Regions from separate parts of the Kitasatospora sp. NPDC127060 genome, predicted to be linked through region 1. Evidence: riboswitches for the same ligand, from Rfam matches in the RefSeq annotation. Region 1 holds a riboswitch; each other region holds the start of a gene.
The links. Region 1 has a riboswitch for cobalamin ahead of ACFWIS_RS23945 (ribonucleoside-diphosphate reductase subunit alpha). Riboswitches for the same ligand answer to the same signal wherever they lie in the genome.
Positions count from the first base shown of each region.

Region 2: it holds a riboswitch for cobalamin, as region 1 does, so the genes downstream of both, ACFWIS_RS03105 (FecCD family ABC transporter permease) here and ACFWIS_RS23945 (ribonucleoside-diphosphate reductase subunit alpha) in region 1, are expected to answer to the same signal.
Region 3: it holds a riboswitch for cobalamin, as region 1 does, so the genes downstream of both, ACFWIS_RS39715 (HoxN/HupN/NixA family nickel/cobalt transporter) here and ACFWIS_RS23945 (ribonucleoside-diphosphate reductase subunit alpha) in region 1, are expected to answer to the same signal.

Region 1 is NZ_JBHXEG010000046.1:20,160-31,047, forward strand. Features, by position in the region: gene ACFWIS_RS23915 (acyltransferase family protein) at 1-1,023, shown strand, start outside; gene ACFWIS_RS23920 (glycoside hydrolase family 113) at 1,086-2,279, opposite strand; gene ACFWIS_RS23925 (glycosyltransferase family 2 protein) at 2,296-3,747, opposite strand; gene ACFWIS_RS23930 (hypothetical protein) at 3,815-4,675, opposite strand; gene ACFWIS_RS23935 (glycoside hydrolase family 26 protein) at 4,809-6,263, opposite strand; gene ACFWIS_RS23940 (hypothetical protein) at 6,399-7,433, opposite strand; cobalamin riboswitch at 7,777-7,909, shown strand; gene ACFWIS_RS23945 (ribonucleoside-diphosphate reductase subunit alpha) at 8,101-10,506, shown strand; gene ACFWIS_RS23950 (ribonucleotide-diphosphate reductase subunit beta) at 10,506-10,888, shown strand, end outside.
Region 2 is NZ_JBHXEG010000003.1:362-11,249, forward strand. Features, by position in the region: gene ACFWIS_RS03075 (RNA polymerase sigma factor SigF) at 1-675, opposite strand, end outside; gene ACFWIS_RS03080 (anti-sigma regulatory factor) at 830-1,240, opposite strand; gene ACFWIS_RS03085 (GNAT family N-acetyltransferase) at 1,378-1,854, opposite strand; gene ACFWIS_RS03090 (nuclear transport factor 2 family protein) at 1,864-2,247, opposite strand; gene ACFWIS_RS03095 (ABC transporter substrate-binding protein) at 2,360-3,361, opposite strand; gene ACFWIS_RS03100 (ABC transporter ATP-binding protein) at 3,380-4,159, opposite strand; gene ACFWIS_RS03105 (FecCD family ABC transporter permease) at 4,156-5,208, opposite strand; cobalamin riboswitch at 5,305-5,450, opposite strand; gene sodN (superoxide dismutase, Ni) at 5,539-5,934, opposite strand; gene sodX (nickel-type superoxide dismutase maturation protease) at 6,121-6,564, shown strand; gene ACFWIS_RS03120 (CGNR zinc finger domain-containing protein) at 6,608-7,195, opposite strand; gene ACFWIS_RS03125 (amino acid ABC transporter ATP-binding protein) at 7,310-8,062, opposite strand; gene ACFWIS_RS03130 (amino acid ABC transporter permease) at 8,107-8,964, opposite strand; gene ACFWIS_RS03135 (ABC transporter substrate-binding protein) at 9,117-10,046, opposite strand; gene ACFWIS_RS03140 (ABC transporter substrate-binding protein) at 10,526-10,888, opposite strand, start outside.
Region 3 is NZ_JBHXEG010000147.1:310-9,656, forward strand. Features, by position in the region: gene ACFWIS_RS39690 (AAA family ATPase) at 1-781, shown strand, start outside; gene ACFWIS_RS39695 (Fpg/Nei family DNA glycosylase) at 850-1,659, shown strand; gene ACFWIS_RS39700 (AAA family ATPase) at 1,746-3,746, shown strand; gene ACFWIS_RS39705 (hypothetical protein) at 3,779-5,452, opposite strand; gene ACFWIS_RS39710 (ArsR/SmtB family transcription factor) at 5,513-5,896, opposite strand; cobalamin riboswitch at 5,978-6,172, shown strand; gene ACFWIS_RS39715 (HoxN/HupN/NixA family nickel/cobalt transporter) at 6,204-7,322, shown strand; gene ACFWIS_RS39720 (type B 50S ribosomal protein L31) at 7,416-7,664, opposite strand; gene rpmG (50S ribosomal protein L33) at 7,693-7,857, opposite strand; gene ACFWIS_RS39730 (M24 family metallopeptidase) at 8,075-9,181, shown strand; gene efp (elongation factor P) at 9,260-9,347, shown strand, end outside.

The DNA.
Region 1 (10,888 bases):
CCGCTCTCCTGGGGGCTGGCCTGGCTGCTGCACACCGGCACCGAGAAGCTGCGGGTGCTGCGCTGGCGGGCCTTCCCGGCCGTCCCGCTGCTCGCCGTCACCACCGCGGTGGCCACCGCCGGGGCCTGGTACCTGCCCGCCTGGGTCACCCACGACATGCGGTCCGGACCGAGCGGCAAGCCGATGGTCCTGGTCCTCGGGGACTCCTTCGCCCAGGACCTCGCCACCGGCCTCTACCGGCACGGCGACCGCTACCGGGTGGTCGACGGCGGCATCAGCGGCTGCGGGGTGTTCGACCCGGACAAGGTGCGCACCACCTCCCAGGTGGAGTTCGACACCGAGCCGGACTGCCGGGACCGGGCCGCCGTGTGGGACCGGCAGCTCACCTCCGCCGCCCCGCAGGCCGTCGTGGTCCACCTCGGCTGGGACGCCGCCGAGCAGCACCTGGACGGCACCTGGCTCAACCCCTGCGACGACGACTACCGCAACCGGTACCGGACCCAGCTCGCCCAGGCCATGGAGCAGATCCACCGGCGGGCACCCGGGGCCCAGGTGCTGCTGATGAACGAGCGGGTCGAGAACGGCGCCATCAGCAAGGCCTGGGGCACCTGCTACGACCAGCAGATCTCCGACTACGTGAAGTCCGCCGGCGGCACCGTCCGGCTGGTCGACCTGGACACCTTCTACTGCCCGTACGACACCTGCGCGTGGAAGGACAAGGACGGCCACTGGATCACCCCCGCCAACGACGGGGTGCACCTCACGCCGGCCGGCATGCGCTTCGTGACGCCGTGGCTGGAGAAGCAGATCGCGGACGCGCTGGCCGGGGTGCAGCCGGACATCCCGGCCGCCCCGGCGCCGACGGCGACCCCCACGCCGACCCCGACGCCCACGCCGACCCCCACGGCCTCCCCCACGCCGACGCCGACCACCGGCAAGCCCACCACCCGGCCGACCACCGGCAAGCCGTCCCGCACCCCGACCACCAGGGCGACCGCCGGCGAACCGCCGGCCCGGCAGTAACCGGCCCTGGGGGCGGTCCGGCGCCGTGCGCCGTGCGCCCGGCAGGCTCCGCCGAACCGGCCCTACGCGGGCGGGACTTCGTAGGTCTGCGAGAAGCAGTCGCGGATCGCCTTCTCCGAGCCCGCGCGCCCCGCGTAGTCCATCCGCGGGGTGTCCGGGGTGATCGGCAGGGTCGGGTCGATACCGAAGTACAGCGACCAGAAGTACACCCCGCTCAGCTTGCGCTGCTGGGCCACCTGGCAGACCGCGGTGAACCAGGCGGCCTGGACGGCCTCGTTCACCTCGGTCTTCTTGTAGTACTCACCTGGTGTCTTGTACGCGCCCTTCTGCGCCGGAATGCCCACCTCGGTGAGCTTGGTGGCCGGCTGCGCGCCCTTGCCGCGCTTGTCGAGCCACGCGTTCCAGCTGGCCTCCAGCTCGGCGATCGGGGCGTCGTCGTCGGCGTTCTTGGCCGGCGGGTAGGCGTCCACACCCGTGACGTCGGCCGGCACCGCGATCGGCGCCTGGGACCAGTTGTCGAAGTTCGCGTCGTACGCCAGCTCGCCGTGGAAGGTCTTCCGCGCCTGCTCGATCAGCCCCGGCCAGTGCGCGTCGCCCTCCAGCGAGTTGAACTCCGTACCGATGGTGAACTCGGCCGCGTTGTGCTCCTGGGCGGCCTTCAGGTACGGCTCCAGGAAGGCGGCGTAGCTGGCGAACCAGGCGTCCCGGTCGGTCGGGGCGATGTTGCCGCGCCACTTGAGGGTGTTGAGGTAGTCGAACACCTCCTCGTCCATGATCGGACGCACGGTGGTGCGCAGACCGGCCCGGTGCGCGGCGTCCAGCAGCATGGCGAGCCGCTCCGGGGTGGGCGAGGTCGGCCGGGCGGCGACGGCGTTCGACTTGGTTCCGGTGGTGTAGTACGGGAAGGTCACCGACAGGGAGTTGGCGTTCAGGCCGACCACGTACTTGACGATGCGGTCGACCTTGCCCTGGACGAAGTTGTCCGGGTCCGCCGGGTCGTCCAGCCAGTACACCTGCACGCCCCACTCGGGGCTCCCCTTGGTCCACGGGCGGGCCACCTTGGGGCCGGTGTCCGCGACCGGCGGCGCGTCCTTGCCGAAGCCCCAGACCCGGCCCTGCTCGGTGGGGGCGGCGAGGTGGACGGTGGTGGGGCGCTGGTGGTCGAACCGGATCGGGTGGTCGCCCCACACCACGGGGACGGCCACGGTTATGGCGACGACGATGGTCGGCAGGATGAAGATGGCGGGGCGCTTCAAGGGTCGTGACTTCCGATCAGGCCGGCTTGGCGATGACGACGAACTTGTTCTCCTCGCGCTTGAGGAACTTGATCAGCCCGCGCAGCCCGCCCCAGCCCTCCAGGAAGGAGAACACCGGGATGCAGGCCACCACGACGATCGGCTCCCACCACTTGCGCCGGTGGTTGGCGGAGGCGACCACGTTCAGCCGCAGCCCCTCCCAGTAGGTCCAGATCACGTAGGCGAAGTTGATCGCCCACAGCAGCACCACGGACTGGGTGACCGGTGAGGTGTTCCAGGTGCCGGTGAACCAGGCGACCAGCAGCACCAGGCCGACGTGCTGCAGCGGGCCGAGCACCCAGCTGACCATGCCCATCCCGATGAACAGCCGGTACCGCAGCGGGATGGTCTTGTTGAAGCAGAGCGCGACCAGGCCCCAGGCCCAGCGCTCGCGCTGCTTGAGGAAGTCCTGGACGCCGGCCGGGGAGGCGCCGTAGCAGCGCCCGTTGAACCAGTCGCTGCGGCCCGGGTAGCGCTGGCAGAAGTTCAGCGCCATCTGGGCGTCCTCGACGATGGTCTTCGGCCCGAAGTCCCAGCCGATGGTGGCCTCCACCGAAGAGCGCACGATCAGCAACTCGCCGTGGACGCCGGCGATCGGGGTGCCGGTGCCGGTCATCGCGCGGAAGCGGGCGATGTCGTCGGCCGGGCGGATCGCGTCGGCGAGCCAGGTGAAGGTGGAGACGGCGTTCTCCCGCGGGTACGTCAGGATGCCCTGCGCCATGTGCTTGGCGTCGTCCCCGGCCCGGCGCTGCCGGTTGACGAACTGGGCGACGGCGGCGGCGGTGTCCGGCCCGACGCCGGTGTCGTCGTCCATGTGCAGCACCCAGACGTCGTCCTGCGCCTCGCCCTCCTCGATCCGCAGCTCGTGCGAGTAGTGGTTGGCGCGGGCCTTGAACTTGGTGCCGTTGGGCGTCTCGTACGCCTTCGGCACGGTCACCACCCGGATCAGCGGGTGGCGGTCGGCCAGGTCGTCGATCTTCTCGGCGGCGGCGCAGCCCTCCTCGGTGAGGATGTCCACCCGCATCCAGGGGAAGTACGGCGGCAGGTGCTCGACGTACGAGAGCACCGAGCGCTCCAGCGCCGGATAGGTGTCGTGCCGGCCGATGGTCGGCACCAGCACGATCAGGAAGTCGTCCTCGGCCGGCGCCGGCGGGGTCATCCGGCCCACCTGCCGCAGCCTTCGGCGGACCATCAGCACCCCCTGGAAGCCGATCAGCACGCCGAACACCGGCATGCCCCACAGGATGGTGATCGCCCAGCCGAGCGGGGTCGGGTTGGGCACGTACGCCCAGATCGAGAACGTGAAGATGATCGCGAAGGCGATGTAGAACGGCAGCACCCGGGGCTTCCACGACATCTGTCGCTCGGCGAGCCGGGCGGCCTCGCGGGAGGTGGTGAGCACCGTCCGCGCGGGGGCTGTCGCTGTCATGGCGGAACTCGTTCCTCGTCTGGTCTCGGTCCGGCCCCCGGACGGGGCGCGGGTGGGTGGTGGGCGGTCAGGCCTGCGGCGGGCGGTTCACCGGCGGGGCGTCGGCGGGCGGCGGCACGACCGGGCCGGGGGCCACCGGGCCCGTGGCCGGCTGGCCGGGCGCGGGCGCGGGCGCGGGCCACTGCTGCTGGACCACCGTCGGCTGGTACGCCGGCGCCGCCTGGGGCTGCGGCTGCGGCTGCGGCTGCGGCTGCGGCTGCTGGGCGTACCCACTCGGCGGCGGCACCTGCTGGGGCTGGGCCGGCGGCCACGCGGCGGGCTGGGGCTGCGGCTGCGGCTGCGGCTGCTGAGGTGCGGCCGGCTGCTGGTGCCACGCCGGCTGGGCCGGCGGCTGCTGGTGCCACCCGGGCTGCGGCAAGCCGTACGGCGCGGGCTGCGGGGCGGTCGGGGCGGTCTGCCCGACCGGCCAGGGTGCCCCGGCCGGGGCGGCCTCCGGCCGGTCCCGCCACGAGGAGCGGGCGAGCAGCGCGATCAGCGTCGCGGTGACGACCACGCCGAGTGCGAAGGTCGCGAGCTTCAGCCAGCCCTCGGTCGTCCCGGTGAACCACTCCCGCTGCGGCTTGTCCAGCAGCGCACCGGTCAGGCTGCGCACCCGGTTGTAGCCCTCGACCAGGGCCACGCCCGCCGCGACGCCGAGCGCCCAGTTGCGCCCGCGCAGCAGCAGGAGGCCGGAGAGCAGGTACAGCAGGCCGTAGTTGAGGCTTCCGGTCTCGGCGTCCACCGAGGTCCCGCCGTAGTAGAAGATGCCCTTGAGGTAGGTCGCGAAGCCGACCTGCCCGAAGCAGTTGTAGGCCGCCCAACCGAGCAGCACCACGCCCCAGCCGACCGCCAGGCCACCGGCCCCACGCATCGGACGCGCCTGAGTCATCCCGCACCCCGCCCCTTCGGCCTTCTCCCGACCGTTCGCCCCGCCCTCGGTTTCGCCGCCACAGGATGCCACACGGCACAACGGAGCCGGAATTCAACCCGTTCAACGGATCCCGACGGCGGATCCCGACGGCTCAGCGGACGTGCAGCCCGCTCCAGTCGATGCTCCCGCCGGAGCGGCCGGAGCCCCCGGTGATCGCCAGGGGGCTGTGGTAGGTGGCGTTGACGTCCGCGCTGGAGTTGCCGGGCTGGTCCGGGGCCAGGTTGTCGGCGGTGAGCGCCTGCCCCCAGACGGTCCAGATCGTCCAGGGGGTGCGCCGCAGGGTGTCCGGCTGGCGGGAGTTGACGGGCACGGCGAAGGACTCGGCGAGCATCCGCGGCTTGTCGTAGGCGGCGAGCCCGTCGTAGTAGCGCTTGGTCCACACCTCGCCGGTGCCGATCGGGTGCGCCGGGCTGCCGCTGTAGTCGTCCACCCCGACCACGTCGACGTACTGGCCGCCCGGGTAGTAGTCCCACGGGTCCACGCCCGGGGCACCGTCCCAGGACACCGGCGTCCAGACGAACAGCAGGTTGTGCAGGCCGCGGGTCTCCACCAGGTACTTGTAGGTGATCCGCCACAGCGCCTGGTAGTCGGCCGGCTTCTGGCCCGCCCACCAGAACCGGCTGGCGCAGTCCTTGACGTTCATCTCGTGGTACGGACGCAGCAGCACCGGCACGTCGTGGGCGGCCAGGTACTCCAGGTGGTCGGCCAGGTAGGACAGGTCGGTGATCAGCGCGCGGTACTCGCGGGTGTCGCCCGCGGCGTCCACGACCCGGCCGAACCAGCCCGGGTCGGTGGCCGCCGGGGAGTTCGAACAGAGCACCCGGTCGAAGGACTTGAGGTCGGATCCGGGGTAGGGCTCGTGGAAGGACATGCCGACGATCCCGGCCGGGGCGCCGCCGTTGTCGGGCAGTTCGGTGGTGCTGCCGTCGCAGTTCTGCTGGACGCCGGCGCTGTCGTAGGAGCCGTCGTCCGCGCGCGGGTGGCCGGACCAGACGGCGGCCATCAGGTCGACGGCGTCGTCGGTGTACTGCCAGCCGGCCCGGCAGGTGGGCCAGCGGCCGGCCGAGTAGGAGCGCGGGTTGCCGACGCCCCAGGCGTTCTGGCCGTAGCCGGGGCCGAGGTCGGTCTCCATGAAGCCGGGCAGCCGGCCGGTGAGGTCGGCGGCCTTCTTGTAGTAGTAGCCGACCTGCTTGGTGCCCCGGTAATCGCCGTACCCCGGGTTGTCGCGCTCGTTGTGCGCCTCGACGTGCTGGCCGATCACCGTGCCGCCGCTGTGCCCGGTGCGGGCCTGGGCCTCCAGGTCCGCCAGGAACTGCTGGACGGCGCGGGCGTTCGGTGAGGCCTGCGGATCCCGGGCCAGCAGGTCCCGGCCCACGTCCGGGGGCAGGGTCCGGCCGGGGGCGCCGACCGACACCGGCACCCGCACGGGCGGTGCGATGTCGGCCCGGCCGTCGCGGTCCAGCAGGACGAGGCTGCCCGCCGCGACCACGATGCCGGCCGCGGCCAGGACGGCCGACTTGCCGCGCAGGGCTCTGGGCAGGGCCACGACCGCTCCTCCGGTTCTCGCCGGCACCGACCCCCACGGACGCAACCGGAACACGCGTACGACTCACTCCGACGAGAGCCTGCCACACTCCCCCGGCCCCGGCGAACGGCCGCCGGTGCCGGGTGTCACGACGGATCAGCCGGTCGGGGCGGCCCCCGGGGTGCCCTGCGAACCGGGCGTGGCGGAGCCCGCCGACTTGGCCCGCTGGAGCAGCTGACCCTTCACGTGCTCGGCGAACCCGGAGGACGCCGCGGTCGCGGTGGCGTCGGGGGTGTTGCCGCCCTTGGCCGTGCCCTCGACGGTGAAGTAGGCGTACCGGCCCAGGCTGCCGTGCGCGCCGGTGCAGCCGGGGTTGGCGCAGAACGCCGGCGCGCCCGGGGCGGGCAGGCCCTTGAGCTGCCCGGTGAAGTTCTTCATCGCGGTCTCGGCCTGGATCTTGTGGTCGAAGACCGCGACGCCGACGGTCACCGCGCTGTCGCCGGAGACGTACGTCGCCCGGAGCACCTTCTGGCAGCCCTGGTCGCCGAGGACCTTGCCGAGCCCGCCGGTGGTGGAGTTGCCGTCCCAGCAGGGCTGGTCCAGCGAGACCACGGTCCGGTTCCAGGTCGCGCCGTTGATCGTCACCTGCAGCGCGGAGAACAGCGCCCCCGCGTCCTGCGGCGCCGGGTCGGTGGCGACCTCCCAGATCGGCTTCGACGGGTCGTCCGGCTGACCGCCCTGGGACGCGCTCGGCGAGCCGGGGGTCGGCTTGTTCGAGGCGGTGGCGACCGCACCGCCGGCGGCCTTCTTCGGGTCGTCCTTCTTGCCGAGCAGCAGCACGCCGCCCGCGACCGCGCCGCCCACCAGGACGACGGCGGCCACGATGCCGATGACCTTCACCCGGCGCTTGCGCTTGCCGTCGGCCTCGTTGCGGTTGGCCAACGCCTCCCAGTCCGGCTCGACGCGCTGCGGCGGGACCGGCTGGGGCGGGACCTGCTGCGGACCCGGCTGGGGCGGACCCGGCTGCTGGGGCGGCTGCTGCTGCCACTGCGGCTGCGGAGCCGGCGGCTGGACCGGCTGGGGCACCGGCGGGACGGGCTGGGAGAACGGCTGCGCGGGCGGCGCCACCTGCCCGTAGGAAGCCGGCGGCGGGCCGAAGCCGCCGCTCGGCGGCGGTACCGGACCCGGCACCACCGGCTGCTGATTCTGTACGCCCCCCGGCCCGGCGGGAGGCGTCCCCTGCGGCCCGTGCCCAGGTACGCCAGTTCCGTCGCTCATGCGCCCAGATCGTAGGGCATCCCCATGACGGCCCCTAGGCCCGGTGACCGTTCCGTATCGAAACCAGGACGCGGGGCGCGTCGGGCGGGGCCATCCGGAGCTCCGGCCGGGGGCTCCGGACGGACCGTCACGCCGTGCCCGCGGCGCGCCTCCGGGCCTCGGACGGCCACGAACCGTCGCCCGCCCAGGCACCGCCGGTCATCGCACCAACACGCCACGCCGCACTACATGTGGTGTCGCATCGAGGAGACACCACTACATGTATGCTCGCTTCTGCTGTCGATGCAGGGGAACCCGGTGCGATTCCGGGACTGCCCCGCAGCGGTGTGCGGGCGGCTCCAGCAGCCGTACCGCGAGTCCGAGTACCTGCCGAACAGTGTGCGCCACGGCCCTCCCGCAGAGGCCGCGCCGGCACCAGAACGACCCCTCCGGGCCTCGCGGGCGGGCCGGGGAGACACCTCGCGCGACGCTTTTTTGCGTTCGCGCCGTGCTCCCCTGCCCACATCGGCCCGGGTGACCCCGATCACGCCGCCGATCGCCGCCAGGAGAGAGCGCCTTGACCACCGCTGCCTCAGTCACCCTGCCCACCCAGGGCACCGGTACCGCCTTTGTCGACCCGACGGTCTCCGACCCCGGCGGCGCGCTGCTGCGGCTGCTCACCGACCGCAGCGCCGACCTCCCCGAGGTCGACCCCGGCCATGTCGCCGCCGCCGCGCTGCGCGGCCGCCACGCCGGCTCGGACTTCGCCGAGCTGCGCGGGCTGGCCGTGGACGCCGCCGCGTCGATGATCGCCGAGGACCCCCAGTACTCGAAGCTGGCGGCCCGTCTGCTCGCCCTGGAGATCGTCGACGAGGCGAACGGCCAGGGCTCGGTCTCCTTCTCCGCCTCGATCACCGTCGGCCACGCCGAGGGCCTGATCGGCGACACCACCGCCGCCTTCGTCGCCAAGCACGCCGACACCCTCGACGCGCTGATCGACACCGCGGGCGACGACCGCTTCGAGTACTTCGGCCTGCGCACCGTGCAGTCCCGCTACCTGCTGCGCCACCCGATCACCCGCAAGGTGATCGAGACCCCCCAGCACTTCCTGCTCCGCGTCGCCTGCGGCCTGGCGGTCGGCGACTCCGAGCAGTCCGTGCGCGAGGTCGCCGAGCTGTACGGCCTGATGAGCCGCCTGGAGTACCTGACCTCCTCGCCGACGCTCTTCAACTCCGGCACCCGGCACCCGCAGATGTCCAGCTGCTACCTGCTGGACTCGCCGCTGGACAACCTGGACTCGATCTACAACCGCTACGCGCAGATCGCCCGCCTCTCCAAGCACGCCGGCGGCATCGGCCTGTCGTACTCGCGCATCCGCTCGCGCGGCAGCCTGATCCGCGGCACCAACGGCAAGTCCAACGGCATCGTGCCGTTCCTGCGCACCCTCGACTCCTCGGTCGCCGCCGTCAACCAGGGCGGCCGCCGCAAGGGCGCGGCCTGCGTCTACCTGGAGACCTGGCACGCCGACATCGAGGAGTTCCTGGAGCTCCGCGACAACACCGGCGAGGAGGCGCGCCGCACCCACAACCTGAACCTGGCGCACTGGATCCCGGACGAGTTCATGCGCCGCGTGAACGCCAACCAGGACTGGTCGCTGTTCTCCCCGGCCGACGTCCCCGAGCTGGTCGACCTGTGGGGCGCCGAGTTCGACGAGGCGTACCGCAAGGCCGAGCTGGCCGGCAAGGCCGTCCGCACCATCCCGGCGCAGACCCTGTACGCCCGCATGATGCGCACCCTGGCGCAGACCGGCAACGGCTGGATGACCTTCAAGGACGCCTCCAACCGCGCCGCCAACCAGACCGCCCTGCCGGGCCGCACGGTGCACTCCTCCAACCTGTGCACCGAGATCCTGGAGGTCACGGACGACTCCGAGACCGCCGTCTGCAACCTCGGGTCGGTCAACCTCGGTGCCCACGTGGCCGTCGGCGCCTCCGCCGACGACCTGGTCAACGCCATGGACTGGGAGCGCCTCGACGCCACCGTCCGCACCGCCGTGACGTTCCTCGACCGCGTGGTGGACATCAACTTCTACCCGACCACCGAGGCCGGCACCTCCAACTCCCGCTGGCGGCCGGTCGGCCTCGGCGTGATGGGCCTGCAGGACGTCTTCTTCAAGCTGCGGATCGACTTCGACTCCGCCGAGGCCGCCCGCCTGTCCACCCTCATCGCCGAGCGCATCATGCTCACCGCGTACGAGCGCTCCGCCGACCTGGCCGAGCAGCTGGGCCGCCACGAGGCGTACGGCGAGACCCGCGCCGCCCGCGGCGAGCTGCACATCGACCACTTCCCGACGGCCGCCCCGCAGTGGACCGACCGCTGGACGGCGCTGCGCGCCCGCATCGCCGAGACCGGGCTGCGCAACTCGCTGCTGCTCGCGATCGCACCGACCGCGACCATCGCGTCCATCGCCGGCGTGTACGAGTGCATCGAGCCGCAGGTGTCCAACCTGTTCAAGCGCGAGACGCTGTCCGGCGAGTTCCTCCAGGTCAACCCGTACCTGGTGCGCGAGCTCAAGGAACTCGGCGTCTGGGACCAGCAGACCCGCGACGCCCTGCGCGACGCCAACGGCTCGGTGCAGGAGCTGGGTTGGCTGCCGGAGGAGGTCCGCTCGCTGTACCGCACCGCGTGGGAGCTGCCGCAGCGCGCCCTGATCGACCTGGCCGCGGCCCGCATGCCGTACCTGGACCAGAGCCAGTCGCTGAACCTGTTCATGGCGGCGCCGACCATCGGCAAGCTCAGCTCGATGTACGCCTACGCGTGGAAGGTCGGTCTCAAGACCACCTACTACCTGCGCTCGCGCCCCGCGACCCGGATCGCCCAGGCCGCCTCCGGCACCGCCCGTGCCGCCGCGCCGGTGCCGGTCAACACCCCCACGCTCACCCCCGAGGAAGAGGCCGCGCTGGCCTGCTCCCTGGAGAACCCCGAGTCCTGCGAGGCCTGCCAGTAATGACCGCCGACGACCGCAAGATGCTGCTCGACCCCGGCTTCGAGCTGACCCTGCGCCCGATGCGCTACCCGTCGTTCTACGACCGGTACCGCGACGCGATCAAGAACACCTGGACCGTCGAGGAGGTGGACCTGCACTCGGACGTCGCCGACCTGGCGAAGCTGAGCGAGGGCGAGCGCCACCTGATCGGCCGGCTCGTGGCGTTCTTCGCGACCGGTGACTCGATCGTCGCGAACAACGTGGTGCTGAGCCTCTACAAGCACATCAACTCCCCGGAGGCGCGGCTGTACCTGAGCCGTCAGCTGTTCGAGGAGGCCGTGCACGTCCAGTTCTACCTGACGCTGCTGGACACCTACCTTCCGGACCCGGAGGACCGCAACGC
Region 2 (10,888 bases), on a different contig from region 1:
GTCCTCCTCGGAGATCCCCAGGTGCTCGGCCAGCTCGTGCACCGTGGGGGAGCGGCCGTGCCGCTGGGAGAGCTCGCTGGTCGCCGTGGTGAGCGACAGCCGCAGCTCCTGCAGGCGGCGCGGGACGCGCACCGCCCAGCCCTTGTCGCGGAAGTGCCGCTTGATCTCGCCGACGATGGTCGGCGTCGCGTAGGTGGAGAACTCGACCCCGCGCTCGTGGTCGAAGCGGTCCACCGACTTGATCAGTCCGATGGTGGCGACCTGGGTCAGGTCGTCCAGCGGCTCGCCCCGGTTGCGGAACCGCCTGGCGAGGTGCTCGACCAGCGGGATGTGCATCCGCACCAGCTGGTTGCGCAGCTCGACGCGCTCCGGGGAGCCCTCGGGCAGCGCGGACAGCCGGACGAACAGCGCTCGGGCGGCTTCCCGGTCCGGCGCGCCGGACCGGTGCGAGCCCTGGGCGGGCACGGCGCCGTGCGGCTCCGCGGCCTCCTCCTCCGCCGGCTCCGGCGCAGGAGGGGAGGCGGGCGTCGGCTCGGACGTCGGCTCGGTCGGGTGGCTCATCCGGTGGGCGTCCTTCGGGTGCGCTTCGTCGTTGGCGGCGAGGCCGGAAACGCTCGCCTGGGTCGGTACGGCAGGTCCCGCCGTCGCGAGGCCGGTACGGTCCAGATCACTCACGGCCATTCCCCCGTTCCGTTCCGGGAGCACCGGGGCCGCGGCCCCGGCATCGTCTCGTTGGTCGTACCGCGTGGGGGGCGGTACCGGGAGCCGCCCGTCGGGCCCCGGGTGGGGAACGGCGGACGGCCCTTGCAGGGTGCTGCTCGATGCCCGGTCAAAGGGCGGCGGAGCCGCCGCGCTTCTTGTGCAGGCTGATCGTCACGGTGTTGTCCTCGGCGACCGAGGAGTCCACCTCGCCGGCCAGCGCGGAGAGCACCGTCCAGGCGAAGGTGTCCCGTTCGGGGGCCTTGCCGTCCGTGGTGGGAGCGGTGACGGTCACCTTCAACGAGTCGCCGACCAGGCGGAACTCACAGGACAGGACGGAGCCCGGCACCGCCTGCTGGAGCAGGATGGCGCAGGCCTCGTCGACCGCGATCCGCAGGTCCTCGATCTCGTCGAGGGTGAAGTCCAGCCGGGCGGCGAGCCCGGCCGTCGCTGTTCGCAGCACGGAGAGGTAGGCCCCCGCCGCGGGCAGCCGGACCTCCACGAAGTCCTGAACGCCGAGATCGCTGTCGATCTGGGACACCCTTGCCTCCTGGGTGACGCACTGTACTTGCTCGGTACCCCCGAGGGGGTGTCCTCCGCACCCGGTGCGGGAGTTACTCATGGTAAGGCATTGCGACGCAGGGTGGCAGGGGCTTTCCCCGTACTCCGTGCGTCCGTTCAACGGCTTCCGGCGGCCAGCAGTGCCTCGCCGGTGAGCCGGTGGACCGTCCAGCCGTCCATCGGCACCGCGCCCAGCGACTTGTAGAAGTCGATCGAGGGCTGGTTCCAGTCGAGCACCGACCACTCCACCCGCGCGTAGCCGCGCTCCACGGCGATCCGGGCCAGCTCCAGCAGCAGCGCCTTGCCGTGGCCGCCGCCGCGGGCCGCCGGGCGCACGTACAGGTCCTCCAGGTAGATCCCGTGGGTGCCGCGCCAGGTCGAGAAGTTGAGGAACCAGACCGCGAAGCCGACCGGCTCGCCGGTGGTCTCGTCCTCCGCGATCAGGCCGAACAGCGCCGGGTCGGTGCCGAACAGCGCCTCGCGCAGCTGCTCCTCGGTGGCCACCGCCTCCTGCGGGGCCTTCTCGTACTCCGCCAGTTCGCGGATCATGGCCAGGATGACGGGAACGTCGGTGACGACGGCGGTGCGGATCATGCCGCGAGCCTACTGCTCGGGCCCCGTCTCGTCCCAGGCCTGGACGGAGGTCTGGTCGACGATCCGGCCGTCCCGCAGACCGGCCATCGAGGCCATCAGCACCCGCACGCCGTCGGGGTAGCGGCAGGACTCCAGGAACGCGACCTGGTCGCCCTGGACGACCACCTGTTCCAGCTTGTGGGTCATCTCGCGGCCGTAGATGTCGCTGAGCATCGCGCCGATCTCGTCCCGCCCGTGCATCACCAGGGGGTGGCTGGGCTGGGTCGTGCGGTCGACCACGCGCAGCTCGGCGTCCTCGGCGTAGAGCGCCAGCAGGGTCTCGGCGTCACGGCGTTCGATGCCCTCGCGCAGCGCGCGGGCGTCGAAGGCGGTGGGGGCCGCCATGGCGGTCATGGTCCTCGCTCCTCCGGTCGGGTTCCGTCGGTTCGGGTCGGGGTTGCGTCGGTTCGCACCTTCGAGCGTACGCCCGGCGGACTCGACCGGAGGGCGGTCGTCGAGGGGCCGGTCAGCGGGCCGGGACGGTGCGCAGGAAGCCGGCGAGGGTGCTGATCGCGGCCGGGTTGCGCGGACTCTCGACCAGGTCGACGTAGTCCATGACGAAGATCCGGTCGTTCTTGACCGCGGAGACCCCGGCCAGCGGCGGGAAGGACGTGAGGAACGCGCGCTTCTCCTCGGCGCCCGGGGTCCCGTAGTCGTTGATCACGATCACCTCGGGGTCGCGCCGCACCACGCTCTCCCAGCCGGCGGTGACCCAGGTGTCGGCCACGTCGGCCATGATGTTGGTCCCGCCGGCCTTCGCGATGATCTCGTTCGCGGCGGCGAACCTCCCCGCGGTGTACGGCTTGTCCTGCCCGCTGTCGTACAGGAAGACGGACGGGCGGCGCTCGGCGGCCGCCACGGCCGCCACGGCGGCGACGGTGGCCCTGGACTCGGCGATCAGCTTGTCGGCGCGGTCCTTGACGTCGAAGATCTCGCCGAGGTTGGCCAGGTCGGTGTAGAGCGCGTCCAGCGGGTCCATCACCCCGCGCTCGGAGCCCTTGCCGCTGCGGCAGGACTCGCTGAGCACGTAGGACCCCACGCCGAGAGCCCTGAAGGCCTGGGGGGTGACCCTGCTGCCCTCGTCGAAGCCGTAGTGCCAGCCCGCGAACACCAGGTCGGCCCTGGCGTCCAGGGCGATCTCCTTGGTGAGCACCTTCCTGGAGAGCCAGGTGGTCTGCTGGTAGCCGTCCTTCCACGGCACCTGGTCGACCCGGCCCTTGTCGTCGGGCATCACGTAGCCGGCCATCCGGTCGGCGAGGCCGAGGGAGAGCATCAGTTCGGTGATGTTGACGTCGTTGGTCACCACCCGGGCGGGCTTCTGCGCGAAGGTGAGCTTCTCGCCGCAGTTCTCCACGGTCACCGGGTAGTGGGCGGAGGCGGAGGCGGCCCGGCCCGGGGCGATCTCGGCGCCGCAGGCGGTCAGTCCGAGGGTGAGCAGGGCGGTGGCGGCAACGGCCTTGGTGCGCATCGGAGTTCCTCGGGGGGATCAGGAGAGACGGTCGAACAGCAGCTGGAGGGCGCCGGTCCCCGGGTGCCGGACCGGGGTGGCCCGGACGCCGAACACCTCGGCCAGCAGCGCCGGTCGGAGCACCTCGTGGGGCTCGCCGGAGGCGACGATCCGGCCGGCCGCCAGCACGTACAGCCGGTCACAGTGGCCTGCGGCCAGGTTGAGGTCGTGCAGCGCGGTGAGCACCGTCGGCCCGGCCTCGCGGGCGATCGCCAGCACCTCCAACTGGTGGGCGATGTCCAGGTGGTTGGTGGGCTCGTCCAGCACCAGCAGCCGCGGCTCCTGGACGAGGGCGCGGGCGATCAGCACCCGCTGCTTCTCGCCCCCGGACAGGCTCAGGAAGCCGCGCTCGGCGAGGTGGTCGGCCCGGACCTTCCGCAGCGCGGCCGCGCAGCGCTCCCGGTCCGACCCGGTCGGGCCGCCCGGGCCGCGTCGGTGCGGCAGCCGGCCCATGGCGACCACCTCGGCCACCGTGAAGTCGAACTCGGCGGGGTGCTCCTGGGTCAGCGCGGCCACCCGGCGGGCCGCCTCGCGGGCGGTGAGGGCGTGCAGGTCCTCGCCGCCCAGCCGGACGGCCCCGCCGGCCGGCCGCAGCACCCGGTAGACGCAGCGCAGCAGGGTCGACTTGCCGCTGCCGTTCGGGCCGATCAGCCCGACCACCTGGCCGGCGGCGGCCGTCAGGCTCACCTCGTGGACCAGCCGGGCACCGGCCAGCTCCACCGAGACGCCGTCGACGGCGAGATCCTGGGCGCCGCTCATCGGGCACCCCCGAAGGCCTGGCCGCGCCGACGCATCATCAGCAGGAAGGCGGGCACCCCGAGCACCGCGGTGAACACCCCGACCGGCAGTTCGGCGGGCGCCAGCAGGGTGCGCGAGGCGATGTCCACCCAGACCAGCAGCAGAGCTCCGGCGAGCGGCGCGATCACCAGCACCCGGCGGTGCCCGGCGCCGACCAGCATCCGGGCCAGGTGCGGCATCAGCAGCCCGACGAAGCCGATCGCCCCGCTGACCGCGACCACGGTGCCGGTGACGGCGGCGGTCACCACGAACAGCTCCCGGCGCAGCCGGTCCGGGTCCACGCCGAGCGAGGCGGAGGTCTCGTCGCCCATCGCGAGCGCGTCCAACCGCCCGGCGGCGCAGGCCAGGTGGGCGAGCCCGGCCAGGACGGTGCAGGCGGCGATCGGCACCGAACCCCAGGTGGCGCCGCCGAGGCTGCCGAGCAGCCACATCATGGCGTCCCGGGCGGCCTCGGCGTGGTCGGCGGAGAAGACCATCAGGGTGGTCAGGGCGGAGAAGCCGTAGGAGAGCGCGGTGCCGGTGAGCACCAGCCGCAGCGGGGTGAGCCCGTACGCGGTGCGGGCGGTGAGGTAGACCAGCACCATGGCGACCAGCGCGGAGCCGAACGCGGAGACGGAGATCGCCCACACCCCGAGCGAGGCGAAGGCGCCGAGCAGCAGGACGGCGTTGGCGCCGACGGCCGCGCCGGAGGAGATGCCGAGCACGAAGGGGTCGGCGAGGGCGTTGCGCACCAGCGCCTGGACGGCGACCCCGGTGGCGGCCAGTCCGCCGCCGACCACGGCGGCCAGCAGGGTGCGCGGCAGCCGGAGCTCCCAGACGATCGCGTACGCCGCCGCCTCGTCGGCGTCCAGCCGGCCGGCCGTCAGTCCGGCGGCCAACAGTCGCAGCACGTGGGGGAGTTCGATGCCGGAGGCGCCGAGGGCGACCCCGCAGACCAGGGAGAGCAGCAGGGCGACGCCGAGGCCGGCGGCGAGCGGGAGGGTCGGTATTCGGCGAACGGGATCACTCACGTGCGGTCGCGCCTTGCCTCGGGCCGCAGGGCGTGCCGGGGCGGGCGCCGGCCGGGGGCGTGCCCGGGCGCCGTCCCCTCGCAGTCCGCGGCGAGTCGTCGGGAGTCCAGCGACCGAGGGCGATCGGGCTGGCGCGGCCGTACGGATACGGACCGTGCTCACCGTTGCGGGTCAGCGCCGGATTCTCACCGGACTTCCCCCTCGGACGCCCTGGCAGCATAACAGCCACTCAGGGCAGGCAACCCTTACCGGTGGTGGGTCGCACGTGAACGCACGGCCGCCCCCGTCCGACGGTGCGGACGGGGGCGGCCGGCTGGCGACGCGTCAGGCTCAGGCCTGCTTGGTCTCCCAGAAGATCTTGTCGACCTCGGCGATCAGGTCCAGCAGGGCCTGGCCGGTGGCCGGGTCCGTGGACGCCTTGGCGGCCGAGGCGGCCTTCAGGGTGTCGTTGATCAGCTGGTGCAGCTGCGGGTACTTCTCGAAGTGCGGGGCCTTGAAGTAGTCGCTCCACAGCACCGAGATGTGGTGCTTGACGGCCTCGGCGCGCTGCTCCTTGATGATGATGGCGCGGGCGCGGAAGTGCGGGTCCTCGTTGGCCTGGTACTTCTCCTGGGTGGCCTTGACCGACTCGGCCTCCAGCTTGGCCTGCGCCGGGTCGTACACGCCGCAGGGCAGGTCGCAGTGGGCGTGAGCCGTGGCACGAGGTGCAAACAGACGAGAGAACATGGGAGTCCTTCCTTAGATCGTCTTCCCGCGCCCGAGATTACCCTTCCGCTCCCGGGGTTTCGCGATCGGGCGGTGGGCCTAGGGCAAAAGGCCGACCCGGAACCGGGGTAATCCGGACATCAAACGGATGACGGCCCGTACGGCAGACTGGGGCGGTCGGACCGGGCGGATCCGGGAGGAGGAGTCGTGGCGCGGAGCACGGAGCCGAAGGGCGGTGCGGGGGGCGGCGCGGTGCCGTTCGGGCTGGTCGACGTGGCGGGCCCGTCGATGGTGCCGACCCTGCGCGAGGGCGACCAGCTGCTCGTCCGCTACGGCGCGCCGATCCGGCCCGGCGCGGTGGTGCTGTTCCGGCACCCCTTCCAGCAGGACCTGCTGGTGGTCAAGCGGGCCGCGGAGCGCCGCCCGGAGGGCTGGTGGGTGCTGTCCGACAACCGCCCGGTGGACAGCGACAGCCGCAGTTACGGCCCCGTCCCGGACGAACTGGTGCTCGGCCGGGTGCTGCTGCGGCTGCGCCCGAGCCCGGCCTGGCTGGCGCCGGGCCGCGGGCTGGAGCGCCTGCTGCTCGGCCCCCGGCTGGCCCGGGTGCCGGGCCTGGCCCGCCGGCTCGGGGTCTTCGTCGAGGAGCTCTAGGGTCTGCCCGGCGTCGCGCGCCCGGCAGGATCCGCCGAGGCCCCTAGCCGCCCGAGTGCAGCGCCGCCTCGGCCTCCTGGCGCTTGCGGGCCCGGTACGCGGCGACGTTGGCGCGGGTCGCGCAGCGGTCGGAGCAGTAGCGGCGGGAGCGGTTGGTCGAGGTGTCCAGGTAGGCGTTGCGGCAGGGCGCGGCCTGGCAGATGCCGAGCCGGTCGGCGCCCAGCTCGGTGAGGTGGACGGCCAGGCCCATGCAGGCGACGGCGCTGAAGTGGGCGGTGGCGGTCGGTGAGTTGTCCGCCAGGTGCAGGTGCCAGCGCGGCCGGCCGGCGTCGTCCAGGTAGTCGTGCCCGGAGACCAGCGGGCTGACGGGGTACTCCATCAGCAGGCTGTTCAGCAGGTCGACGCCCCGGATCTCGTCCCCCTCGGCGGCCGCCTCGAACACCCCGCGCAGCCTGGTCCGCACCGCCCGCAGCCGGGGCACGTCGGACTCGTCGGCCAGCGCGGCGGCGCGGGAGGAGTCGGAGAACAGGGCGCGCACCGCGTCCACCGAGGTCAGCGCGTCGGTGCCGCGCTCGGGTTCCTCGGTGTTCACCAGCCGAACGGCGAGGTCGGCGTACGAGGCGAGCTCCACGGCGGTCCTTCCAGAGGTGTCGGTAACGGGCTGATTGCTTCCAGCCTATTACCCGGCTGGGAAAAACGGCGGCGCCCGGCAGGAAGCTGCCTGCCGGGCGCCGGGCGTACGGGCTCAGAGGACCTTGGAGAGGAAGGCCCTGGTGCGCTCGTGCTGGGGGTTGGTGAGCACCTCGCGGGGGTTGCCGGACTCGACCACCACGCCGCCGTCCATGAATACCAGCGCGTCGCCGACCTCGCGGGCGAAGCCCATCTCGTGGGTGACGACCACCATCGTCATGCCCTCCTCGGCCAGGCCGCGCATGACGTCCAGGACGTCGCCGACCAGCTCCGGGTCGAGCGCCGAGGTGGGCTCGTCGAAGAGCATCAGCTTGGGCTTCATGGCCAGCGCGCGGGCGATCGCCACGCGCTGCTGCTGGCCGCCGGACAGCTGCGAGGGGTAGTTCTTCGCCTTGTCGGCCAGGCCGACCCGCTCCAGCAGGGCCATCCCGCGCTCGCGGGCGTCGGCCCGGCTCTCGCCCTTGACCTGGACCGGCGCCTCGATGACGTTCTCTATGGCGGTCATGTGCGGGAACAGGTTGAAGTGCTGGAACACCATGCCGATGTCCCGGCGCTTCGCCGCGACCTCGCGGTCCTTCAGCTCGTGCAGCCGGCCGGCCTTCATCTGGTAGCCGACGAGTTCGCCGTCCACCGAGAGGAGGCCGCCGTTGATCTTCTCCAGGTGGTTGATGCACCGCAGGAAGGTCGACTTGCCGGACCCGGAGGGACCGACCAGGACGAACACCTCGCCCTTCTTGACCTCCAGGTCGATGCCCTTGAGCACCTCCACCAGGCCGAAGGACTTGCGCACTCCCTGGGCCTCGACCATCGGGGCGACTGCGGCGTCCTTCGGCTGCGGCTTCGTCAGATCGGTCATACGTGGCCACCTCCTTCGAGGCCGGGCACCACGTCGTCCTTGGCCGGCGGGACGGGCTGGCCGGCGAACAGGCGGCGCAGCCGCTGCAGCGGCGTGGGCGGCAGCACCCGGTTGGCGCCGCGGGCGTAGTGGCGCTCGATGTAGTACTGGACCACGGTGAGGATCGAGGTCATCAGCAGGTACCAGATGCTGACGACGATCAGCAGCGGAATGGTCTGGAACGTGCGCGAGTAGATGTTCTGCCCGGCCCGGAGCAGCTCCTCCAGGGCGATCGACGAGACCAGCGAGGTGGTCTTCAGCATCGAGATGGTCTCGTTGCCGGTCGGCGGGATGATCACGCGCATGGCCTGCGGCAGGATGATCCGCCGCATGGTGTTGAACTGGCTCATGCCCAGCGCGTGCGCGGCTTCGGTCTGGCCGAGCGGCACGGACTGGATGCCGCCGCGGACGATCTCCGCCATGTACGCGGCCTCGTTGAGGCCGAGACCCAGCAGGGCGGCGACGAACAGCGGGATCGCCTCGTTGGTCGGCTGGGACCAGAAGGCGGGGCCGAACGGGATGCCGATCGAGATGTTGGCCCAGAGGGTGCCCAGGAAGTTCCAGAACAGCAGCTGGACCAGCACCGGTGTGCCGCGGAAGACCCAGATGTAGAACCAGGCGGTGCTGGAGAGCACCGGGTTCGGCGACAGGCGCATGATCGCGAGGATCACGCCGCCCGAGACGCCGATCAGCATGGAGAGGAAGGTCAGTTCGAGCGTGACGCCGAGGCCGTGCAGGATCGAGGAGTCGAAGATGTAGGTGCCGACGACGTCCCACTGGAACTGGGGATTCGTGGTGAGGGCGTGGATCAGCATGGCCGCGAGGAGCGCGACGACTGCTGCCCCGACCCAGCGTCCGGGGTGACGGACCGGGACGGCCTTGAGGGTTTCGGGCCGTCCCGGGTGCGCCGACCCCTGGTCGGAAGATTTCACTGTGTGGCCTCAGGGGTTGTGTTCAGACAGCGGGATCAGCTGGTGGCGCCGTTGATGACGGACTTGTCGATCGCGCCCGCCTGCACGCCCCACTTCTCCAGGATGCTCTTGTAGGTGCCGTCCGCCATCAGCGACTGGACGGCGCCCTGGACGGCCTTGGAGAGCGGCGAGCCCTTCGGCAGGACCGCGCCGTAGGGGGCGGTGTCGGTCACGTCGCCGACCTTCTCCAGCTGGCCGTTGGTCTGCTTGATCGCGTAGTCGACGACCGGGGAGTCGGCCAGCATGACCTGGTCACGGCCGGAGACGAGGGCCTGGGTGACGTCGGTCTGCAGGTCGAACTTGTCGCCGTCGTTCGGGATGGTCGGCTTGCCGGCCTTGGTGCAGGCGGGGTTGATCGTGTCGGTGATGTCCTTGGCCTGCGTGGTGCCGGTCTGGACGGCGACCTTCTTGCCGCAGAGGTCCTTGGGGTCGATCTTGTCGGGGTTGCCCTTCTTGACCGCGGCACCCGTACCGGCGCTGAAGTAGGTGACCATGTCGACCGACGCCTCGCGCTCCTTGGTGTCGGTGAAGGAGCTCATGCTCATCGCGTACTTGTTCCCCGTGATGCCGGGGATGATCGCGTCGAAGGTGGCGTTCTGGATGTCGGCGGTCAGGCCGAGCTTCTTGGCGATCGCATTGGCCAGGTCCACGTCCATGCCGACGATGGCGCCCTTGTCGTCCTTGAACTCGTTGGGCGCGTAGGAGGCGTCGGTGGCGACCACGATCTTGCCGGCGGCCTTGACGTCGGCCGGAACGAGCGCGGCCAGCGACGCGTCGGCGGTCACGGCGGGGACCGACGCGCTCGCGTTGACGCCGGTGGAGCCGGAGGACGACTTGCTGCTGCCGCAGCCGGTCAGGACGAGGGACACCGAGACGGCAGCCACGCCGGCCGCGAAGAGGCGGGTGCGCTGGGTACGGACGGTCATGAGGGGGATCTCCTCCTGGGGAGAGAAATCGGGCGGAGCGCGCCGCGGGAGCGGCGCACCGGGGCAGCTGGCCGTACGAAGCCGTACGGGTGGACATGTCGCTGTACGTCGTCGTACGTGCATTGCCGGGTGGTGCAGTTGCCCGGGCGCAGGGGGCCGCCCGGGGTGGTGCGGGTACTGCTTCCGCCACCCTCCGCCGAGGTGGACGTCGACCTGAACCGCCTCGACCCAGTGGCCGACTCGATCCGAGATGGGGGGAATCCTGCCATCTGATGACGGTCAGATGGCCCTCATCCAGATCAAAATCGGATAACGAGGGCTCATGCTGTCCGCTATTCGGACGGATCGCGTGCCCCTGTCACGCTGTGTATAAGTATGCAGATCCGCCTGTGCTCCCTCGGGAAGCCCCGCCGCTGCCCCGCCGCTCTCGCTGCCGTGCCCCTGCCGTGCCCCGGCCGTGCTCCCGTCGGCCCGCGGGCTCAGATCCCGCCGTTGACCACCGCGTTCTGCGCCGCGCCCGCGCTCACGTTCCACTTGCCGAGGATCTTGTCGTACTCGCCGCTGCGGATCAGCTGGTCCACCGCCTTGGACAGGGCGTCGCGCAGCTCGCTGTCCTCCTTGCGCACCGCGATCCCGTACGGGTTGGAGGTGGACTGGGCGCCGGTCACCTCGAAGCGGCCCCCGCCGTCCATGGTCTTCGCCGCGTAGGCGGCCACCGGGAAGTCGTTCAGCCCGGCCGCGGCGGTGCCGGCGGACACCTCGGCCAGCGCCTTGGCGTCGGTGTCGAGGCGGTGCACCGTCAGCTGCTTGCCGGTGCGGGCGCAGACGGCGACCTGCCGGGT
Region 3 (9,347 bases), on a different contig from region 1:
GGTGCCGGTGCCCGCCGCGGTGCCCGTGCCCGCTGCGGCCCGGACCCCGGCCGGGGCTCCCGGTCCAGCGCCCGCTCCCTTGCCCGCTGCGGCTCCGGCTCCTGTCCAGGCGCCGCCGCCCGCGCCCAGCGCGCCCGTTCCGGCCGGCGGCACCGGGCACTTCGTGCTGCCCTCCGGCACGCCCGTCCAGCTCCCCGCCCACCCGCCGCAGCGGCACACGCCGGCCGGTCCCATCGCCGTCCTGCTGATCGGCCCGGCCGGGGCGGGCAAGACCACCGTCGCCCGGTACTGGGCCGAGCGCCGGACCACCCCGACCGCCCACATCAGCCTGGACGACGTCCGCGAGTGGGTGCAGTCCGGCTTCGCCAACCCGCAGGCCGGCTGGAACAACGCCTCCGAGGCCCAGTACCGGCTGGCCCGCCGCACCTGCGGCTTCGCCTGCCGCAACTACCTGGCCAACGGCATCTCCTGCATCATCGACGACGCCGTCTTCCCGGACCGCCCGGCGATCGGCCTCGGCGGCTGGAAGCGCCACATCGGCCCCGGCATGATCCCGGTCGTCCTGCTGCCCAGCCTGGACTCGGTGCTGCGCCGCAACGCCCGCCGCGGCGGCACCCGGCGGCTCGGCGACGAGGAGGTGGCGCGCATCCACGGGCGGATGGCCGGCTGGTACAACTCCGGGCTGCCGATCATCGACAACTCGTACCTGGACGTCGCCGGCACGGCCGCCGAGCTGGACCGCGTCATCCTGGCCCGGCTGATGGGCATGCCGGTCCGCTGAACCGGGGTGTCGGTGGCGGCTGCGATGATGGAGCGGTCCCGCCAGAACCACCCGGGGAGCTGAAGCCCGTGCCGGAAGGCCACATCATCCACCGCCTCGCCGGCCAGAACCGTACGGCCTTCGGCGGTCGCCCGGTGCGGGTCTCCAGCCCGCAGGGCCGCTTCGCCGACGAGGCCAAGGCGATCGACGGGCAGCTGCTCACCGGCGCGGAGGCCACCGGCAAGCACCTCTTCCTCGGCTTCGAGGAGGGTGCCTGGGTGCACGTCCACCTCGGTCTCTACGGCGGCTTCACCTTCGGCACCGGTCCCGAGCCCGAGCCCGTCGGCCTGGTCCGGCTGCGGCTGGCCAACGACGACGGCTACGCCGACCTGCGCGGTCCCAACACCTGCAAGCTGATCACCGAGGCCGAGAAGGCCGCCGTCGCGGCCCGGCTCGGCCCCGACCCGCTGCGCGCCGACGCCGACCCGGAGGCCGCCTGGCGCCGGATATCGGGCAGCCGCACGACCGTCGCCGCGCTGCTGATGGACCAGAAGGTGCTGGCCGGGGTCGGCAACGTGTACCGCGCCGAGGTGCTGTTCCGCCACCACATCGACCCGCACCGGGCCGGCCGCGACCTCACCCGCCGCGAGTGGGACGCGATCTGGGCCGACCTGGTCGCCCTGATGCGCGAGGGCGTCGCGGCCGGCCGGATCGACACCGTCCGCCCCGAGCACACCCCCGAGGCGATGGGCCGCCCGCCCCGGGTGGACGACCACGGCGGCGAGGTGTACGTCTACCGCCGCGCCGCGATGCCCTGCCTGGTCTGCGGCACGGAGGTGCGGACGGAGGAGCACGCGGCCCGCAACCTGTTCTGGTGCCCCACCTGTCAGGCGGCCTGAGCGGCCGATCCGCCCGCCGGGCGGGTGCCCAGCCCGTAGGCTGGGCCCGACCGGCCGGAGGGAGCAGGCGGATGGATCGGCGCGAGGTGACGAACACCGTGTCAGGCGCCACGGTGGGCGGGCACGTGGTCCAGGTGGGCGGCGACATCGGGTCGTTGCACCTCCACCAGTCGGATCCGGTGCCCAGGCCCCGTCAGGTCCGCTCGCCGCACGGCCCTTTCGTCAATCGCGAGCCGGAACTCGCCGCGCTGGTCGAGGCGTTGGGCCGGGTCGAGGCCGGCGGGCTCGGGATCGTGGTGTTCACCGGACTCGGCGGGGTCGGGAAGACCGAGCTGATCGCCAAGTTCACCGAGGAGCACCGGGCGCGCTTCCCGGACGGGGACCTCTACGCGGACCTGCTGGCCTACCGGCACCAGAGCGGGGTGGACCTGCCGGAGCTGCTGGCCGGCTTCCTGCGGGCGCTCGGCAGCGAACCCCCGGCGGCGGAGGCCGAGCGGTTCACCGAGTTCCGTACGGTCACCGCCGAGCGCCGCTGCCTGTTCTTCCTGGACAACGTCGAGCACGCCGCCGAGGTCCGGGCGCTGCTCCCGTCCAGCGGGCTGGTGGTGGTCGCGAGCCGGCGCCGGTTGCCCGCGCTGCGGACGGACGGTGCCGAGGTGCGGCAGCTCGGGCCGCTGAGCGCGGCCGCCGGCGCCGAGCTGGTGCGCAGGTGGCTGGGGGTCGGGCGGGGCACCGACGCGGAGTTGGCGGAGCTGGTCGAGGAGTGCGGCGGGCTGCCGCTCACCCTGAACGCGGTCGGGAGCCAGCTGCTGGACCGGGAACACCTGGCGGTCGGCCGGGTGGTGGCCGAACTGCGCGACCGGGAGGGCAGGTTGGCCGTGCTGGAGGACGAGGAGAACGGCCTCGGCCCGACCTACGACGCGGTGTACGAGCGGCTGTCGCCGCAGGGGCGGGCGCTGTACCGGCTGATCGGGGTGCACCCCGGCCCCTTCGTCTCGGCCGAACTGGCCCGCGCGGCGGGCGTCGAGAGCCCCGCGAAGGCGCTGGCCGAGCTGCGCGCCGTACACCTGGTGGACGAGGTGCTCGACGCCGATGCCGAGGACCGCTTCCGCGCCCATGACGTGGTGCGGCTGCACGCCTACGGCCGGACGCGCGAACTCCCCGGCCGGGTGGACCTGCTGGCCCGGGTGGTGGCGTACTACCGGGGCCGCTCCTCGCTGGCCGACCGGGCGATGGGGCGGCGGCTGCGGCTGCAGGAGCCCGGCGGAGCGGGCCTGCCCGGCTTCGGCTCCGGGGCGGCGGCCCTGGAGTGGCTGCACGCCGAACGGGCCAATCTACGCGCGGTGGTGGAGGCGGCGGCCGAACAGCGGTGGCACGGCGAGGTGTGGCGGCTCTGCGAGTCGCTGTGGCCGCTCTACCACGGCCGCAAGCTCTACCAGGACTGGATCGCCACCCACCGGCTGGGCGTGGAATCGGCGCAGTGGGACAACCAGCCGGACGCGGTGGTCCGGATGCGCAACCAGCTCGCCCGCGCCCACTACGAGCGCGGGGAGTACGGGCCGGCCGCCGAGCAGTTGGCGCTCGCCGCGGAGCAGCTGCCGCTGGTGGCCGAGCGCCGGGTGGTGGGCGTGCTGCACGAGACGGACGGCCTGCTGTGCCTGGCCGACGGCCGTCCGGGCGAGGCGGTGGAACGGTTCACGCTGGCCTTGGCCGAGAACCGGGGCGACGCCCACGGCGAGATCGTGCAGAGCTACAACCTGGCGCAGGCGCTGATCGCCGACGGGCGGCCGGAGGAGGCGCTGGCGGTGCTGGCCCGGGCCACCGAGCTGGCGGTGGACACCGGGGACGACGACATGCTGATGAAGCTGCCGCTGGTCCGGGCCGGGGCCCACCGGGCGCTCGGGCAGCTGGACTTGGCGGTCGAGCACGCCGGCGACTGCGTGCGCCGGGCCCGGGAGCGGAAGGCGTACCCCAAGGAGGCCCAGGCCCACGTCCTGCTGGTCGCGCTCGCCGAGGAGCTGGACGACCCGGAGCTGGCCGAGCACAGCCGGGCGCGGCTGCGGGAACTGGCCTCCTGGCGGCCCTAGCGGCCCCAGTGGTCCTGGCGGTCCCCGGGCTCCTAGGGCCCGGTGGTGAAGGCCACCCGGGTGCGGTGCTCGCCGGTGCGGATGGTGAGGCCGTGCTCGGGCAGGGCACCCGGGTCGCCGCCGTCGGCGAGCCAGCAGGCCACGGCGGAGCCGAGCAGAAGCGGGTCGAGGACGGGGTCGGGGTCCGCGAATGCCGGTTCGGCGCGGGCCTCCAGCAGCAGCCCGGTGCGCAGCCGGAGGACGTGGCGGGCCGGGCCGAGGGCGGCCACCGCGACGGCGAGGCCGGGGAGTTCGGCGGCGGTGCCGGCGAGCCAGTGGGTGGCCGGGAGTTCCGCGTACGGCTCGGTGCGGGCGAGGACTTCGGCGGTGTAGCGCAGGGCGTCGCCGGGGTGGTCGTCGGTGAGGGCGTGGAAGCCGCGCGGGGTGTGGTCGTCGGGGCGGAAGGGGTAGCGCCGCAGGCTGACCTCCGTCCCCTCGCTCTTGCCCTCGACGTCGTACGCGGTGGGCCGGTCGGTGCTTCCGGGCTGGGAGACGGGCCGGGGGTAGGGCGGCAGGGCCGGTTCGCCGGGGGGTTCGTCGAGGCCGTCGAGGAACGAGTAGAGCAGGGGGCGCAGGATCCGGGCGGAGGTGCCGCGGTGGGCGAGGGAGCGGTCGGTGAGGTAGGTGAGGCCGGCCGGGTCGGTGGTCAGGGCGTGTTCGAGCTGGGCGGCGAGGTCGCCGTCGGGGTCGAGTGCGGGCGCGGCCTGGCCGAAGGCGTAGCTGGGGGAGTGCGGGTCGAGTTCGGCGGCTCCGGTGGCGACGAGCAGGGTGCGGCGCGCCAGGGCGGCGCCGTAGACGGAGACCGAGCCGTGGTCGCCGATCAGGCAGTCGGCGGCGACGAGTGCGGCCTGCCAGCCCTGGTGGGGCGGGATGAGGCGCAGGCCCATCCGGCGAGCGTCGTCGAGCAGGGCCTCGGGGTCGTGCCGGCTCCAGATGTTGGGGTGCAGCACGACGGCCACGGTGTACTCGTCGGCGGGCAGCCGGCGGACCAGACGCTGGGGGAGGTCGGGGTGGCGGCCGAATAACGAGTGTTCGCTCCAGGTGGAGTTGACGACGACGAGCCGACGGCCGTCGACGGCGCCGAGCGCGGCGCGGTAGCCGTCGCGGGAGCGTTCGCTGCGCAGGATCCGGTCGAAGCACGGGTCGCCGACGACCCGGGCGACGTCCAGGGCCTCGGGGCAGGAGGTCCGCAGCCGGTCCAGCTGTTCGGGGTGGGAGAGGCCGAGGACGTCGACGAACACCCGGCCGCGGTGGGTGAGTTCGTTGCGGGAGAGGCCGGCGGCGGTGACGGTGTCGCCGGTGGACTCGGTGACCAGGCGGTTGTAGCCGGCGCCGTGCGGGAGGACGACCAGGCGGGCGTCCAGGCGGTGCATGGAGGCGTGGACGGCGCAGGCGACGGCGAGGTCGAAGCGGCGCCGGACGGCGTCCTCCCAGTCGAGCACGGTGTAGCCGGGCAGGCCGTGGAGGTACTCGTCCAAGGCGCGGTCGGCGAACGCGGAGCCGGGGTTGACGGTGAAGTACCGCTCGATGCCGTCCGGGTTCAGCAGAGCGAGGACGTCCAGGACGCGGGTCGCTGAGGTGAGGGTGCGGGCGACCGCCAGCACGCGGGCCTTGACCGGGCGGGTGTTCCAGCGGTCGGCGGGCCAGACGTGGGGGTGGGACGGCACATCGTGATCGTACTCATCCGGCCGCGTCTCGGCGTGGTTTGTCGGAGGTCGGTCGGGTCGTCAGCCCGCCGCCGCCGTCGGCTCGTCGTGCTCGGCGGCGGCGCACTCGTCGAGGAGGGGGCGCATGGCGTCGTCCACGAGCTGGTAGCGCACCACGCGTCCGTCCTTGTCGCCGGTGACCACGCCCGCGGTGCGGAGCAGGCGCAGGGCCTGGGAGACGGCCGGGTCGCGCATGCCGGTGGCGACCGCCAGGTCGCTCACGGCGAGCGGGCCGGCCCGGTGGAGGGCGAGCAGCAGGGCGAGCCGTCCGGGGTCGGAGAGCAGGGAGAACCGCTCGGCCCAGGACCGGACGTGGGCGGTGTCCCCGATGGCGGCGATGGCCTCGCAGACCCGGTGTCCGTCGATGGTGCGGTGGCCCGCGCGGTCGGCCGGTACGAGATGCATGCGGACATTCTGGCAGCTCACCACCTGTGATCCTGGACACCTGCACAGGTGCGCAGCCTTGCGGGGGTGTGGTGCTACCCCTACGGTGTTCCCCGCCGTGGTGCTCGGGAAGACCGGTGACGGACCCTCAACAGGTCCCAGTCCGGAGCGGCCCTCGCCACTGTGATCGGGGGACAGTTGTCCGGACCCACATGCCACTGGGCGCCTCGTGCGCCTGGGAAGGCGGGTCCGGAAGCCCCGTAAGCCAGGAGACCGGCCACGGCATCTCACGAAGTCATTCCACGAGGTGCTGGAGCGTGATCCCGAGATGACCCTGCCCGAAACTGCCCCTCCCGCCGATGCGGCGCCCCCCTCCGTGCTGCCCACCTTCCGATGGAAGCGCGAGGACACCCTCCGGACCGCCGGGCTGATGGGGGTGATCCTCGCCATGCACGTGGCCGCCTTCGGGACGCTGGTCTTCCTGGTCGCGCCCCACGGCTACCAGGTCGGCACCCAGGTGTTCGGGGTCGGCCTGGGCATCACCGCGTACACCCTGGGCATGCGGCACGCCTTCGACGCCGACCACATCGCGGTGATCGACAACACCACCCGCAAGCTGATGGCGGACGGCAAGCGGCCGGTCTCGGTGGGCTTCTGGTTCGCCCTCGGGCACTCCTCGATGGTGGTGGTGATGGCCGCCCTGGTGGCGGGCGGCGCCCAGCTGGCGAACACCCTGATGGACCACGACTCGGCCACCCACAAGTGGCTCGGGCTGGTCGGCACCACGGCCTCCGGCGCCTTCCTCTACCTGATCGGGGCGCTCAACCTGGCGGCGCTGGTGGGCATCCTCAAGGTGTTCCGCTCGATGCGGGCCGGGAAGTACGACGAGGCGGAGCTGGAGGAGCACCTCGACTCGCGAGGCTTCATGGCCCGGATCCTGAACCGGGCGACCCGTTCGATCACCCGGCCCGGGCAGATGTTCCCGGTCGGCATGGTGCTGGGCCTGGGCTTCGACACCGCGACCGAGGTCACCCTGATGGTGATGGCCGGTTCGGGCGCGGCGGCCGGACTGCCCTGGTACGCGATCGTCTGCCTGCCCCTGCTGTTCGCGGCCGGGATGAGCCTGTTCGACACCCTGGACGGGACGTTCATGAACTTCGCGTACCAGTGGGCCTTCTCCAACCCGGTGCGCAAGGTGTACTACAACCTGACCATCACCGGGCTGTCGATCGCGGTGGCCTTCATCATCGGCACCATCGAGCTGGTCGGCGTGCTGCACGAGAAGCTCGACCTGACGGATCCGGTGACCGGGTTCATCGCGGACGTCTCGCTGGACAACGTCGGCTACGCGATCGCGGGGCTGTTCGTGGTGGTGTGGGCGATCGCCATCGGCTACTGGAAGCTGGCCGGCGTCGAGAAGCGCTGGACGCCCGAGCGGCAGTCCTAGGGCCCGGTGGCCAGGCCGCCGCGCTGAGCCCCTGCCCGCGCACGCCGGAACGGCGCCTCCCCGACCAGGGGAGGCGCCGTTCCGGCGTTGTGGTCAGTGCCGGTCGCCGTAGCGGCGGCGGAACTGCTCGACCCGGCCCGCGGTGTCCAGCACCCGGGACTGGCCGGTGTAGAAGGGGTGGCTCGCCGAGGAGATCTCGACGTCGATCACCGGGTAGGTGTTGCCGTCCGCCCACTCGACGGTGCGGTCACCGGTGGCGGTCGAGCGGGTGAGGAAGGCGAGGCCGCCGACCTTGTCGCGGAAGACGACCGGGCGGTAGGCGGGGTGGATTCCGGGCTTCATGGCTGGGCTCCTCCGGGGGTTCGTGCGGTCAGCGCTCTTCGCGGAAGTCGACGTGCCGGCCCACGGCCGGGTCGTACTTGCGCAGGACCATCCGGTCCGGGTCGTTGCGGCGGTTCTTGCGGGTCACGTACGTGTAGCCGGTGCCGGCGGTGGAGCGGAGCTTGATCACCGGGCGCAGTTCGCTGCGGGCCATCGGGCGTCCTCCTGGGGTCTGGTGGTGCGGGGTTCGGGGGCTGGGTCGGTACCTTACATCGAAATGGAAGTCATTTTCATCTGTTTCAACGTGACCTCCGCCCTGCCCATTCCCGGACGCCAGGGGCGCCGGGGCGCGCGGGGCGCAGTGGAGTGCCGGGGCATCCGTCGGGGGCGCTCGGCGGGCGGTTCGGGCTGGGGGTTCGTAGGCTCGACGCATGGCGGATGCGTACGCGGGGCGGCGGGAGCGGGTGCGGGAGCACTGCGGTGCGGCCGGGGCCGAGGCGGCCCTGATCACCCGGGCGGCGAACGTGCGGTATCTGACGGGCTGCGCGCCCTGCGGGGCGACCCTGCTGCTGACCCGGGACCGGGCGCTGCTGACGCTGCCGGACGACCTGCCGCCGGACGACTCGGGGGAGCACCTGATCACCCCCGACGTCACCCAGGTGCTGGTGCCGGCCGGGGCGGACACCGCGCTGGCCGCCGCGGCCACGGCCGGCCGGCTGGGGGTGCGGGGGCTGGCGGTGGAGGAGCACGACCTGACCGTCACCCGGCACCGGGCGGTGGCGGGCCTGCTGGAGGGGGCCCGGCTGGCCGACCTCGGCCAGCTGGTGGAGCGGCTGCGGGTGGTGAAGGACGAGCACGAGATCGCGGATCTGCGGATCGCCGCCGAGATCGCCGACCAGGCGCTCGGTGAGCTGCTGGAGTCGATCCTGGTCGGCCGGACCGAACGGCACCTGGCGATGGAGCTGGAGCGCCGGATGATCGACCACGGCGCCGACCGGGCCGCCTTCCCGGTGTCGGTCGGCACCGGCAGCCACTCCGGCCAGCCCGCCCACCAGCCGACCGACCGCCGGGTGGAGGAGGGCGACTTCCTCACCGTGGTGATGGGGGCCCAGTACCGCGGCTACGGGGTCTCGACCGCCCGGACCTTCGTGATCGGGGCCGCCCCCGCGCCCTGGCAGGTCGAGCTGCACCGGCTGGTCTTCCGGGCCCAGCGGGCGGGCCGGGAGGCGCTCGGTCCGGGGGTGGAGCAGTGCGTACCCGACCGGGTCGCTCGGCAGGTCCTGGAGGCGGCCGGGCACGCCGAGGCCTCGCCGCACCCCGTGGGCCACGGCATCGGGCTGGAGATCCGGGAGGCGCCGCGCCTCGGTCCGTCGGACATGGGTAAACTGGACAGCCGCGTGCCGGTCACCGTCGGCCCAGGAGTCCACCTCCCGGGCAAGGGCGGGGTCCGGATCGAGGACACGCTCGTCGTGCGCCCCCTCGAGGAGGGCGGGCCCGAGCTGCTCACCATCACCACCAAGGAGCTCCTCGCCCTGTGACGGCGGCCCCGAAGGCCGTCGGCGGCAGGACGCGAACCCTTGGTTCCTTGACAGCTATATCCAGGAGTAAGTGCGCCCGTGGCTTCCACGAACGATCTCAAGAACGGCATGGTCCTCAAGCTGGAGGGCGGCAAGCTCTGGTCCGTCGTCGAGTTCCAGCACGTCA